Regions from separate parts of the Arthrobacter sp. Ld5 genome, predicted to be linked through region 2. Evidence: predicted binding sites of a transcription regulator. Region 2 holds the regulator's gene; the other holds the start of a gene.
What was found. The regulator HrcA, encoded in region 2, represses chaperone genes, less so after heat shock. The targets are predictions, from matches to a motif close to TTNGCACTCGNNNNNNNCGAGTGCNAA.
Positions count from the first base shown of each region.

Region 1: groES (co-chaperone GroES) is a predicted target of HrcA. The motif match lies at 3,057-3,083, and genes of this name have one in related genera.

Region 1 covers NZ_JBPKBO010000014.1:49,995-56,407, reverse strand. The annotation lists gene ACSGDB_RS04555 (LacI family DNA-binding transcriptional regulator) at 1-636, shown strand, start outside; gene ACSGDB_RS04550 (DUF503 domain-containing protein) at 674-967, shown strand; gene ACSGDB_RS04545 (HAD family hydrolase) at 964-1,689, opposite strand; gene ACSGDB_RS04540 (THUMP-like domain-containing protein) at 1,800-3,014, opposite strand; gene groES (co-chaperone GroES) at 3,222-3,518, shown strand; gene groL (chaperonin GroEL) at 3,595-5,208, shown strand; gene ACSGDB_RS04525 (VanW family protein) at 5,352-6,224, opposite strand; gene ACSGDB_RS04520 (ribonuclease J) at 6,338-6,413, opposite strand, start outside.
Region 2 covers NZ_JBPKBO010000018.1:29,305-35,717, forward strand. The annotation lists gene lepA (translation elongation factor 4) at 1-798, shown strand, start outside; gene hemW (radical SAM family heme chaperone HemW) at 820-2,049, shown strand; gene ACSGDB_RS08825 (DUF4870 domain-containing protein) at 2,097-2,513, opposite strand; gene ACSGDB_RS08830 (DUF3097 family protein) at 2,591-3,454, opposite strand; gene hrcA (heat-inducible transcriptional repressor HrcA) at 3,623-4,636, shown strand; gene dnaJ (molecular chaperone DnaJ) at 4,755-5,885, shown strand; gene ACSGDB_RS08845 (16S rRNA (uracil(1498)-N(3))-methyltransferase) at 5,888-6,413, shown strand, end outside.

The DNA.
Region 1 (6,413 bases), on a different contig from region 2:
CTCGTGGACGGCGCGGTCATCGTCTCGGCCCGGGCGTCCGACCCCATCGCCTCCGCGGTGCGCGACATCGGCGTGCCGGCGGCCTTCGTGGGCCACCCGCCCGGGACGCCGGACCTGCCGTACGTCGCGATCGACAATGCCGCCGCGGCCCGCGCCATCACGCGGCGCCTCATGGAGACCGGACGCCACACGATCGGCATGATCGCCTGCGCCATGGACCGCGACTCCGGGCAGGACAGGTTCGCGGGCTTCCGCGACGCCATGGGGGACCGGTTCGACGCCGCCCTGGTCGTCGAGTACCCGCTCTACACCTACGCCGCCGGGCTCGCGGGCATGCAGGAACTGCTCCGCCGCTGCCCCGGGATCGACGGCGTCTTCGCGGCCTCGGACGCCGTGGCCGCCGGGGCCATGACCGCCCTCCAGGAGTCGGGGCGGAAGGTGCCCGACGACGTCGGGATCGTCGGCTTCGACGATAGCAGCTGGGCCGTCAGGACCAGGCCCCAGCTCTCCACCGTCCGGCAGCCCGCCGACCTGCTGGGCAGCACGGCGGCGGAACTGGTGCTGGCCCAGATCCGCGGCCTGCCGAGCGCCGTCCAGGTGCTCGACACGACCGTGGTCTGGCGCGACTCGGCGTAGCCCAACCCGGGGAGGAGCGCCCGAGGAGGAGGACGCCATATGGATCGGGTTCATCGAGTTCGACGTGCTGCTCGGCGACGTGCACTCGCTGAAGGGCAAGCGCTCCCTGGTGCGCCCGCTCGTGGCCGACCTCCGGCGGAAGTTCGAGCTGTCCGTCGCCGAGGTGGGCCACCAGGAGCTGCACCGCCGCGCCGTCGTCGGGGCCGGCCTGGTCGGCGCCGACCGCCGGCACGTGGTGGACGTCCTGGACCGCGTGGAGCGGTACGTCGCGGCGCGGCCGGAGATCGAGCTCCTCAGCGCCCGACGGCGGCTCCTCACCAGCGAGGACTAGACGACCCCCGGACCGCCCGCCGACGACGCCGCGAGTCGGTGCAGCGGCCCTTCCTCGAACGCGTCGAGCAGGGCGCTGATGTCCTTGTAGACCGCCACCGCGCCGGCCTCCCGCAGCTCCGCCTCGCTCGTGCCGCCCGAGGCGAGGCCGACCGTCGGGATCCCCAGGGCGTTGGCGGCCTCGACGTCCCACACCGAGTCGCCGACGAACACGGTGTTCGCGGCGTCGAGCCCGCCGGCGTCGAGCGCTGCCTGCAGGATGTCCGGCGACGGCTTGCTGTTCTCGGCATCGGTGGAGCTGGTGGCGGCGCTGATGGCGTCGTCGGCGTCGATGATGCGGCGGGAGACTTCCACGTCCTGCTGCGAGGAGGAGGAGGCGAGGACCACGGTCAGCCCGTCGTCGGCGCAGCGCCGCACGAGGTCGCCGGCGCCCGCGAAGGCGCGCAGGCCCGGCCAGTAGCTCGAGAAGAGCGCGCCGTGCGTGGCGTCCAGCTCCGCGTCCTGGCCCGCGTCGCGGTCCTCGCCGAGGAGGTGCTCCACGAGCTTGTCGCCGCCCATGCCGATGGCGCGGTGGATCTCCGCGAGGGGCACGTCGTGGCCGAACCGGCGGAAGGCCTGCCACCAGGCCATGGTGTGCTGGTAGTTGGAGTCAAGGAGGGTGCCGTCCACGTCGAACAGCACTCCGTGCCGGGTGTCCGCCGCTGTGCTGGTGTCGTCTGCCATGTGCTGCCTTCCGCTGGAATGGACGTGCTTCGGACCGAGTCTAGGAAGGCCCGCGCCCCGGCGTCGTACGGCCTCCCGGGGTTGCGGGGGGCCGGGAAGTGTGGCCGTCCTCAGACGGCGGGCACGGGTTCGACGACGATCGCGACGCGGTCGTCCCCGATGCGGGTCAGGACGAGCGTGGCCTTCTTCCGGCCCTTGCCCGATCCGGTCAGCAGCTGCCGGCGGACCTCCTCGGGCGTGACCGACGTGCCGCGCTTCTTGATGTCGAGCACCCCGATCCCCTCCGCGCGGACCCAGGCCTTCAGCGCCTTCACGTTGTAGGGTCGGACCTCGAGCACCCGGTAGGCGCGGGCGAACGGGGTGTCCGTGAACGAGGGCGCGCAGATGTACGCGATCATCGGATCCAGCAGGTGCCCGCCGAGCTGCGCGGCCAGGTCCGCGACGAGCTCGGCCCGGATCACGGCGCCGTCGGGCTCGTAGAGGTAGCCGGCCGGTTCGCCGACGGCGGGTGTCGGTCCGTCCCCGAAGTCCCGCGCGGACACCATCTCCGCCGCGCCCTGCGCCCCGAGGACGAGGGCGGCACGCCGGACACCGTCCCTGCGGAGCGCATTGAACCAGAGGGCCACCTCCGTGACGTCGCCGTCGACGGAGACCCACTGCGCCTCGCAGCTCGCCGGGACGGAGGCGTGCGGCATGCCCGGGCCCATCTTCACGCCCACCGGCATGCCGCCGTCCGCGAGGTCCTGGACGAAGGACAGCGGGGGCGAGAACGCCTCCGGGTCGAAGATCCGGGACGTGCCCGACGTCGTCGTCGTCCTGCGCGCCGGGTCGAGCCAGACGCCGTCGAACGCCGTGGTGTCCACGGCGGCGGCATCCGCGTTGACGACGCGCGCGTTGGGGAAGGGGAGCAGGTTCATCGTCGCGGCCGCGGCGGTCGTCTCGTCGAGTTCGACGGCGGTGACCTCGCGGTCGAGGGTGGCCAGGGCCATGCTGTCGGCACCGAGCCCGCAGCCGAGGTCGGCGATCCGGACCAGGCCGGCGTCGACGAAGCGCTGGGCGTGGCGTGCGGCGACCGTCAGGCGCGTGGCCTGCTCGAGGCCGGCCGCCGTGAAGATCATCCGCGCCGCGAAGGGGCCGAACTTCGCGGACGCCTTCGCCCGGAGCCGTGACTGCGTGAGTGCGGCGGCGATCACCTCGGGGGAGTAGCCGGCCTTGCGCAGCTGCCCGGAGAGGCGCAGGCTGTCCGCTTCCGTGTAGGGGCCGAGCGAGTTCAGCAGCTCCCAGCCCTCGGGAGTCAGGATGTCCGCGATGTTGTCCGAGCCCATGCTGCCAGCCTAGGCGACGCAGCGCGTCGCATGTGACTCGGATTGGCACTCGCCTTGACCGAGTGCCAGCGCTTGCATACAGTCGGAGTTGGCACTCGCTCACGGTGGGTGCTAATCCCGAGGGAAGCGTTCGCCGGCACCGCGACGACGGTTCACGCCCAGCCCGACGGCCCCCAGTCCATTGGTATCGAACGCAAAGGAGAGCCCGTGTCGGTCTCTATCAAGCCTCTTGAGGATCGTATTGTTGTCCGCCCGCTCGAAGCCGAGCAGACCACGGCTTCCGGCCTCGTCATCCCGGACACGGCCAAGGAGAAGCCCCAGGAGGGCGAAGTCGTAGCAGTCGGACCCGGCCGCGTCGATGACAACGGCAACCGCGTCCCCGTCGACGTCGCCGAGGGCGACGTCGTCATCTACTCGAAGTACGGCGGAACCGAGATCAAGCAGGGCGGCCAGGAGTACCTCGTGCTCTCCGCCCGCGACGTCCTCGCGATCGTCGTCAAGTAACACCCCCGATTGGAGAAGCCCCGGCCCGCAGTGGCCGGGGTTTTTCTCGCTGCACAAGCCTGAAAGGAACCAACAAATGGCAAAGCAGTTGGAATTCAACGACGCCGCCCGCCGTGCCCTCGAGGCCGGCGTGGACAAGCTCGCGAACACCGTCAAGGTGACGCTGGGCCCCCGCGGACGCAACGTCGTGCTCGACAAGAAGTGGGGCGCCCCCACGATCACGAACGACGGCGTCACGATCGCCCGCGAGGTCGAACTCGACGACCCGTACGAGAACCTCGGCGCCCAGCTCGCCAAGGAGGTCGCCACCAAGACGAACGACGTCGCCGGTGACGGCACCACCACCGCCACGGTCCTGGCCCAGGCACTCGTCAAGGAAGGCCTCCGCAACGTCGCCGCCGGCGCCGCCCCGGGACAGCTCAAGCACGGCATCGAGGTGTCGGTCCAGGCCGTCGCCAAGCGCCTGCTCGAGAACGCCCGCGAGGTCGTCGGCCAGCAGACCGCCGACGTCGCCTCCATCTCCGCGCAGAGCGCCGAGGTCGGCGATCTCCTCGCCGAGGCCTTCGACAAGGTCGGCAAGGATGGTGTGATCACCATCGAGGAGTCCTCCACCACGCAGACCGAGCTCGTCCTCACCGAGGGCATGCAGTTCGACAAGGGCTACCTCTCGCCGTACTTCGTGACCGACGCCGAGCGCCAGGAAGCCGTCCTCGAGGACGCGCTCATCCTCATCCACTCCGGCAAGATCTCCTCGCTGGCGGAATTCCTGCCGCTGCTCGAGAAGGCACTGCAGGCCGGCAAGCCGCTGTTCATCATCGCCGAGGACATCGAGGGCGAGGCGCTCTCCACCCTGGTGGTCAACAAGATCCGCGGCACCCTGAACGTCGTCGCCGTCAAGGCTCCCGGCTTCGGTGACCGCCGCAAGGCCATGATGCAGGACATCGCCACCCTCACGGGTGCGCAGGTCGTCTCCCCGGACCTCGGCCTGAAGCTGGACCAGGTGGGCCTCGAGGTGCTCGGCTCCGCGCGCCGGATCACCGTCACCAAGGACGCCACGACCATCGTCGACGGCACCGGCATCGAGTCCGACGTCGCCGACCGCGTGGCGCAGATCCGCGCCGAGGTGGAGCGCACCGACTCCGACTGGGACCGCGAGAAGCTGCAGGAGCGCCTCGCGAAGCTCGCCGGCGGAATCGGCGTCATCAAGGTCGGCGCCGCCACCGAGGTGGAGCTCAAGGAGAAGAAGCACCGCATCGAGGACGCCGTGTCCTCGACGCGTGCGGCCCTCGAAGAGGGCATCGTCGCCGGCGGCGGGTCCGCCCTGGTCCACGCCGGCAAGGCACTGGACACCGACGCCGACGTCCTGGCGCTCGAGGGCGACGCGGCCACCGCCGTCGGCCTCGTCCGCCGCGCGCTCGCCCAGCCGCTGCGCTGGATCGCCGAGAACGCCGGCCACGAGGGCTACGTCGTCGTCGCCAAGGTCTCGGACCTCGAGGCCGGCCACGGCTTCAACGCCGTCAGCGGCGAGTACGAGAACCTCATCGACGCGGGCATCATCGACCCGGTCAAGGTGACGCGCTCGGCCCTGCAGAACGCGGCCTCGATCGCGGCCCTGGTGCTCACCACGGAAACCCTCGTGGTCGAGAAGCCCGAGGAGTCCGACGACGAGGACCACGGCCACTCGCACTAGGCGCAGGGGCTCCGGCCCGCTCCACCCAGCAGCACCCCGGCTCCGCGGAGCCGGGGTGCTGCTGCGTCCGGGCCCGGGTGCGCTTTCTGCCCACGCGCGGACGCCTCGGAGTGGGGATGTTCGAACATCCCCGCTCCGAGGTGTCACGCAATGGGCAGGTCCGCGGATTCCTCGCTGCGCCGCGGGGAACGTGACGGAAGGATCTCCGCCCGGATCAGTGACCGGTCGTAGGCCACCTTGCCTTCGTTCTCGAGGATCAGTGCACTGGACACCACCTGCCCCGTGCGTTTGTCCCGCTCGATCCGGGAGATCCTGTTGTGCCGGAACACGTCGGCGCCCTCCTCGTAGAAATAGGCGTCGTGCTCGCGGATGTGGAACTTCATCGGCAGCTCGCGGTCGACCCGCAGTTCACCGCCCAGGTACTCGTCGGTCGTCCAGGTGCGGAACTGGAAGGTGCGGTCGGTGCGATTCTCCACCTGGTAGTCGAGGTAGTTGAAAGCGATCGATGTGCCCGTACCCCAGGGGATCTGGCGGTTGTAGTCCGGGAAGAGATCGAGCCCGTTGTGATGGTGATGCTCGACGACGGTGAGTGGACTGTGCAGCACCATCCAGTGCAGCAGGTTGGTGAACTGGCACATGCCCCCGCCCATACCCCGCGTCGGCCTGCCGTTGCTGATCGTCAGGCCCTCCCTGTACCCCTCTCGTGCGGAGCACCGGCCCGCGAGGCTCCAGAAGGAGAAGCGCTCGCCCGGCGCGATCAGGATGCCGTCGATCTTCGGCGCGGTAAGGCCGAGGCTGACGGCCTTGTTGTCCTGCAGTTCCGTCTCGACGTTCCCCAGCCGTCGGCGGATCAGGGAGTTGTGCCGATAGACGGTGATCGGCAGGGACTCCTCCGAGCGGGTCGACGAGATCGAGCCGCGGTCTCTGACGTTCCGCAGGTGCCTGAGCAGGATCATCCGCTCCGAGGCGATGCGATAGGTCAACGGCGAGATCTCGCCGAACAGTCTGCGTCCCAAATGTCCCCCATGATGAACAACTACGTGTGCCTAGGATAACCAGCGGCTGCCCCCACGACGACGAAGCCCCGGGATCCGTACGGGTCCCGGGGCTTCGCTCGTGGTGCCGGAGGTCAGGCGTCGACGACGATGGCGTTGACGACGGGCTGACGGTTGTAGAAGCGGCGCATCCAGTTGGCCGTGGCCCGC
Region 2 (6,413 bases):
CGCGTCGGCTTCCTCGGTCTCCTGCACCTCGAGATCACGCGCGAGCGCCTCGAGCGCGAGTACAACCTGGACCTCATCTCCACCGCCCCGAACGTCGAGTACGAGGTGACCCTCGAGGACAAGCGCGTGCTGAAGGTGACCAATCCCAGCGAGTACCCCGTCGGCAAGATCGCCGAGGTGCGCGAGCCCATGGTGTCGGCGACCATCCTCGCGCCGTCGGAATTCGTCGGAGCCATCATGGAGCTCTGCCAGCAGCGCCGCGGCGTCCTCGGCGGCATGGACTACCTCTCCGAGGATCGCGTCGAGATCCGGTACCGGCTGCCGCTCGCGGAGATCGTCTTCGACTTCTTCGACCTGCTGAAGTCCAAGACCCGCGGGTACGGGTCCCTCGACTGGAAGGCCGACGGTGATCAGGTGTCCGACCTGGTGAAGGTCGACATCCTCCTGCAGGGGGAGCAGGTGGACGCGTTCAGCGCCATCACCCACCGCGACAAGGCCTACGCCTACGGCGTGATGATGACGGGCAAGCTCCGCGAGCTCATCCCGCGCCAGCAGTTCGAGGTGCCCATCCAGGCGGCGATCGGGGCACGGATCATCGCCCGGGAGAGTATCCGTGCGATCCGCAAGGACGTCCTCGCCAAGTGCTACGGCGGCGACATCTCTCGCAAGCGCAAGCTGCTCGAGAAGCAGAAGGAGGGCAAGAAGCGCATGAAGATGGTGGGGCGCGTGGAAGTGCCCCAGGAGGCCTTCATCGCGGCCCTGTCCTCCGACGAGTCGAAGGACAAAGCCAAGAAGTGACGCACAACCGTTCGGGACGTCGTGCCTAGCGCCCTGCCGCTCGGCCTCCCGGCGCCGGAGGACGGCGTCCTGCCGTCCTCGGCGGCCGAGGGCGCCGTCGACCGCGCCTTCTGCCTCTACGTCCACATCCCGTTCTGCGCGGTGCGGTGCGGCTACTGCGACTTCAACACGTACACGGCGACCGAGCTCGGCGGCGGCGCGTCGCAGGACGCCTACGCCGGCTCCGTCCTCGCCGAACTCGCGCTCGGAGCCCGGGCGCTGGAGGCCTCCGGGGTGCCGTCCCGACCGCTCGCGACGGTCTTCTTCGGGGGCGGGACGCCCACGCTGCTCCCGGCGGAGGACCTCGCCGCGATCCTGCGGGCCGCCCGCGACCAGTGGACCCTGGCGCCCGACGCGGAGGTGACCACCGAGGCGAACCCGGACTCGGTCACGCCCGAATCGCTGCGCGTGCTCAGGGAGGCGGGCTTCACCCGGGTCTCCTTCGGGATGCAGTCCGCGGTACCCCACGTCCTCGCCGTCTTGGACCGCACCCACTCCCCGGAACGGGTGCCGCAGGCCGTGCAGTGGGCCCGGGAAGCGGGGCTGCACGTCAGCCTCGACCTGATCTACGGCACTCCGGGGGAGTCCCTGGAGGACTGGCGGACCACCCTGACGACGGCGCTGTCCTACGCGCCTGACCACATCTCGGCCTACGCCCTCATCATCGAGGACGGGACGAAGCTCGCCTCGCGCATCCGCCGCGGACAGGTGCCGCCGATCGACGACGACGACCACGCCGACAAGTACGAGCTCGCGGACGAGCTGCTCACCGCGGGCGGACTGCAGTGGTACGAGGTGAGCAACTGGGCGCGCACCCCCGCTGACGCGTGCCGGCACAACCTGGCCTACTGGCGTGGCAGCGACTGGTGGGGGGCAGGTCCGGGAGCCCATTCGCATGTCGGCGGGACCCGCTGGTGGAACGTGAAGCATCCGCGCCCCTATGCGGACGCCCTGGCGGCGGGCCGTTCCCCGGCGGCCGGGCGCGAGGTCCTCTCGGCCGAGGACCGCTACGTCGAGGACGTGATGCTGCGGGTACGCCTGCGGGAGGGGCTGGCCACCGACACCCTGACGGCGCCGGGGCGCCGCGCCGTCGCCGGGCTCATCGCCGACGGTCTGGTCGAGCCCGCCGCGGCCTTCGCAGGGCGGGTGGTCCTCACGTTCAGGGGTCGGTTGCTGGCGGATGCCGTGGTCCGCCGACTGCTGCCCGACTGACCGGATCGGATCTGCCGGACCGGTCCGTCAGGCGTGCTCCGGGCCGCTCAGCGGATCAGGCGGAGATTCAGGGGGTAGCGGTAGGGCCGGCCACGGTTGACCTGGACGCCGGCCTTGACCGAGAAGACGGTGATCGTCAGCCAGATGAGCGCGTTCACGACCGCGAACACCCCGCCGACGACCGGCAGGAGCGAGAGCAGCCACGCGGCCAGCGCGAGGATCGTGGGAGGGAGCGTGAAGTTCAGCGCCTCCTTCGACTCCTGGGCCGTGAAGGGGCCGCGACCCTTGAAGATGAGGAAGATCAGCAGGGACGGGATGAACCCGAGGATCCCGCCGAAGTGCGCCAGGGTGGCGAACTGGCGGTCCTCCGACGCCGTCAGGGGGAGGGCGTTGGCCGGAGTGCCTTCGAACGCGGGCTGCGACCCGTCCCGTCCGTGGTGCTGTCGGTCGGCAGTGTTGGGCAACGTCGATTCCTTTGCTGGCTGTCGTGGAACTTCCCCCCGGAGTGCTCCAAGAATACGCGGTGGCGGCGCCGACCTGTTCAGGGACGGTCCGGGGTTGCGGTGAGGAAGTCGATCACTTCCTCCACGCGGCCCAGCAGCGACGGTTCCAGATCCGCGTAGGTGACGACACGACCGAGGATGCGCTTCCAGCCGTTGGCCACGGCGGCCTGATCGTGGTGCGGCCAGCCGAGACCGGCCAGGATGCCGGTCTTCCAGTCCTGGCCGCGAGGGACCACGGGCCAGGCCGTCAGCCCCAGCGCCGCCGGCTTCACGGCCTGCCATACGTCCACGTACGGGTGGCCGACGATCAGCACGTTGCCGCGGGCCCCGGGGGCGGTCATCGCCTGCTGGGCGATCCGGGACTCCTTGGTGCCCGGGAGCAGATGGTCCACGAGGATGCCGAGCCTGCGCTGCGGACCGGGACCGAAGGCACGGATGGCGCCTTCCAGGTCGTCCACGCCGTGGAGCGGCTCGACGACGATCCCTTCGAGGCGCAGGTCGTCACCCCACACCTTCTCGACGAGTTCGGCGTCGTGCTGGCCCTCCACCCAGATCCTGCTCGCGCGCGCCGTCCTCGCCCGCGCGTTCTCGACCCGGACGGATCCGGAGGCGGTGCGTGCGGCGGCAGGGCCGGCCGCACGGGCAGCGGCCGGGGCGGGCGCGACGACGTGCACCGGGCGGCCGTCGAGGAGGAAGCCGTGGCCGAGCCGGAATGTCCGGGTCGTGCCACGCCGGTCCTCGAGCACCATCACGTGGAGTCCGCCGGACTTCTCCACCCGGATCACCGCGCCGACGAATCCACTCTGCACGTCTTCGAGGACCAGGTCCTTCTCGACGGGGACATCCGGGAGCGCCACCCGCTTCGGAGCCGATATGTCCTGGGCTCCCCAGCCGTAGTCCATCCCCGGTTCGTCCTTCCCACGGGGGCTCCGGCGGTCTGCCGCAGCCCGGGCTCCCAATGCTAACAATCCACGCGGACGTACTAGACTTGGCACTTGGGTGTGTCGAGTGCTAACCGCCGGGACCACCCGCCGCGCGACCAGACGAACGGATCCGGAGGTGACACAGGAATGAGTGAACCGCGACGCCTGGAGGTGCTCCGGGCCATCGTCGAGGACTACGTCCACTCCCGGGAGCCGGTCGGGTCCAAGGCCCTGGTGGACCGCCATCGGCTCGGGGTCTCCTCGGCCACCATCCGCAACGACATGGCCGTCCTCGAGGAGGAGGGCCTGATCACCGCCCCCCACACCAGCTCGGGACGCATCCCCACCGACAAGGGCTACCGCCTGTTCGTGGACCGCATCTCCGAGGTGAAACCGTTGTCCGCGCCGGAGAAGAAGGCGATCCAGACCCTCCTGGAGGGCGCCGAGGATCTCGACGACGTCATGGACCGCACTGTGAGATTGCTCGCGCAGATCACCCAGCAGGTGGCCGTCGTCCAGTTCCCCCGCGTCGGCGGGGCGTCCGTGCGGCACATCGAATGCGTGCTGCTGGCGCCGCAGCAGGTCCTCGTGGTCCTGATCGCGACGAACGGCGTGGTGCAGCAGCGCATCGTGCGGACGACCGCGGACATCGAGGAGTCGGAGCTTTCGGAGCTCAAGCAGCGCATCCTGTCCGCCGTGGCGGGGGTGAAGCTCACGGCCCTGCCGGGCGAGCTCGCCGTCGCCCTCTCCCGGCTCCCTCCGGGGCTGCGCGCCCACGGGGGTACGATCGTGAAGGCGCTCGAGCAGCTTGCCGGGCTCGGTCGGGACGATCGCATCCTGCTCGCCGGCACGGCCAACCTGGCCCGCTCGACCGGGGACTTCCCCCTGAGCATCGGGCCCGTCCTCGAGGCGCTCGAGGAGCAGGTGGTCATGCTCCGGCTGCTGTCGGAGATGGAGTACGACGCCCGCGGGATCTCGGTGCGGATCGGGAGCGAGAATCCCTATGGAGGCCTGTCGGAGGCCTCCGTGGTGGCGACAGGGTACGGGCCGGACGCCGGGGCGAAGCTCGGGATCCTCGGGCCCACCCGGATGGACTACCCGACCACGATGGCGGCCGTACGCGCCGTCGCCCGCTACCTCTCGAGGATCCTCGAGGAATAACGGGGCAGCGGGCCGCGGTTCTGGGTTGTCGACGGCCGCCCAGGGCCGACCATGGCCTTTCCGCCGGCACAGCCGGTGAGCAGACGACAGAACGTTCAACAGGAAGTGATGTGCAGGAGTGAGTAATCACTATGAAGTTCTCGGTGTAGCGCAGGGTGCGACCGGGGAGGAAATCAAGAAGGCGTACCGCAAGCTCGCCCGGAAGCTCCACCCCGACGTCAACCCGGGCCCGGACGCGTCGGAGGAGTTCAAGCGCGTCAGCCACGCCTACGAGGTCCTGTCCGACCCCCAGAAGCGGCGGGTCTACGACACCACCGGCAACGAGAACGGGACGGACAGCGGGTACGGCGCGGGCTACTCGGGCTCCGGCTTCGCCTTCCAGGACATCTTCGAGACCTTCTTCGGCGGCGGCGGGCAGCAGTCCGGCGCGCCCTCGCGGACGCGCCGGGGCCAGGACGCGCTCATCAACGTGCGCATCGACCTGAAGGACGCGGTCTTCGGCACCAACAAGAAGATCGAGGTGGACACGGCGGAGACCTGCCCCACCTGCGACGGCAGTTGCTGCCAGCCGGGCACCTCGCCCCGGACCTGCGACATCTGCGGCGGGTCGGGCCAGGTCCAGCGGGCCGTGCGCTCGATCCTCGGCCAGGTCATGACGAGCGCCCCCTGCGGCACGTGCCAGGGCTACGGCACCGTCATCCCCAGCCCCTGCCACGAGTGCAGCGGCGAGGGACGGGTCCGCGCCCGCCGCACGCTGACCATCAAGGTCCCCGCGGGCGTCAGCACCGGCACGCGCATCCAGCTGGCCGGCCAGGGTGAGGCGGGGACCGCCGGCGGGCCGCAGGGCGACCTGTACGTCGAGATCCGGGTCGCCACCGACTCCACCTTCCTGCGGGACGGCGACGATCTGCACGTGACGCTGAGCGTCCCGATGACCGCGGCGGCGCTCGGCACCACCGTGCACCTCGACACCTACGACGGCGACCAGGAGCTCGACATCAAGCCCGGTACGCAGCCGGGGGAGATCCTGACCCTGCGGGGCCTGGGCGTCACGCATCTGCGGAGCCAGGGCAGGGGGGACCTGCGGGTGCACCTCAATGTGGAGACCCCGCGCAACGTGGACCCGCAGCAGGAGGAGCTCCTGCGCAAGCTGGCCGAGCTGCGCAACGAGGAGTACACCGACGGCCAGCTGGCCAGCAGCGGTTCCGGCGTCTTCGCCCGCCTGCGGGAGCGGCTCGGAAACCGCTGAACATGACGCGTCCCCTGTTCTTCGGGCCGGGCGAGGCGGTCCGTGCAGCGACCCCCGGCAGCGTGTTCGCGCTCGGGGGGGACGAGGGGCGCCACGCGGCCATCGTCCGCCGCCTCGGTGAGGGTGAGCGCCTCGACGTCTCCGACGGCGCGGGCTACCGGATCGGTGGCGTCATCACCGCGGTCGGCAACGGCACGGTCGATCTCACCGTCGAGGTGGCCGGCCAGGAGCCCGCGCCACGGCACCGGCTGGTGCTCGTCCAGGCGCTCGCGAAGGGCGGACGCGACGAACAGGCCGTGGAGGCGGCGACGGAGCTCGGGGTCGACGCCGTCGTGCCCTGGCATGCCGAGCGGAGCATCGTGCGCTGGCGCGGCGACAAGGCCGAGAAGGGCCGGCAGAAGTGGGCGTCCCTCGTGGGGGCCGCGTCGAAGCAGTCCCGCCGGTCGTTCGTGCCGGAGGTCCACGCCGTGCTGGACACCCCGCGCCTGGCCGCGTGGGCGGCGACCGTCGACCGCGTGATCGTCCTCC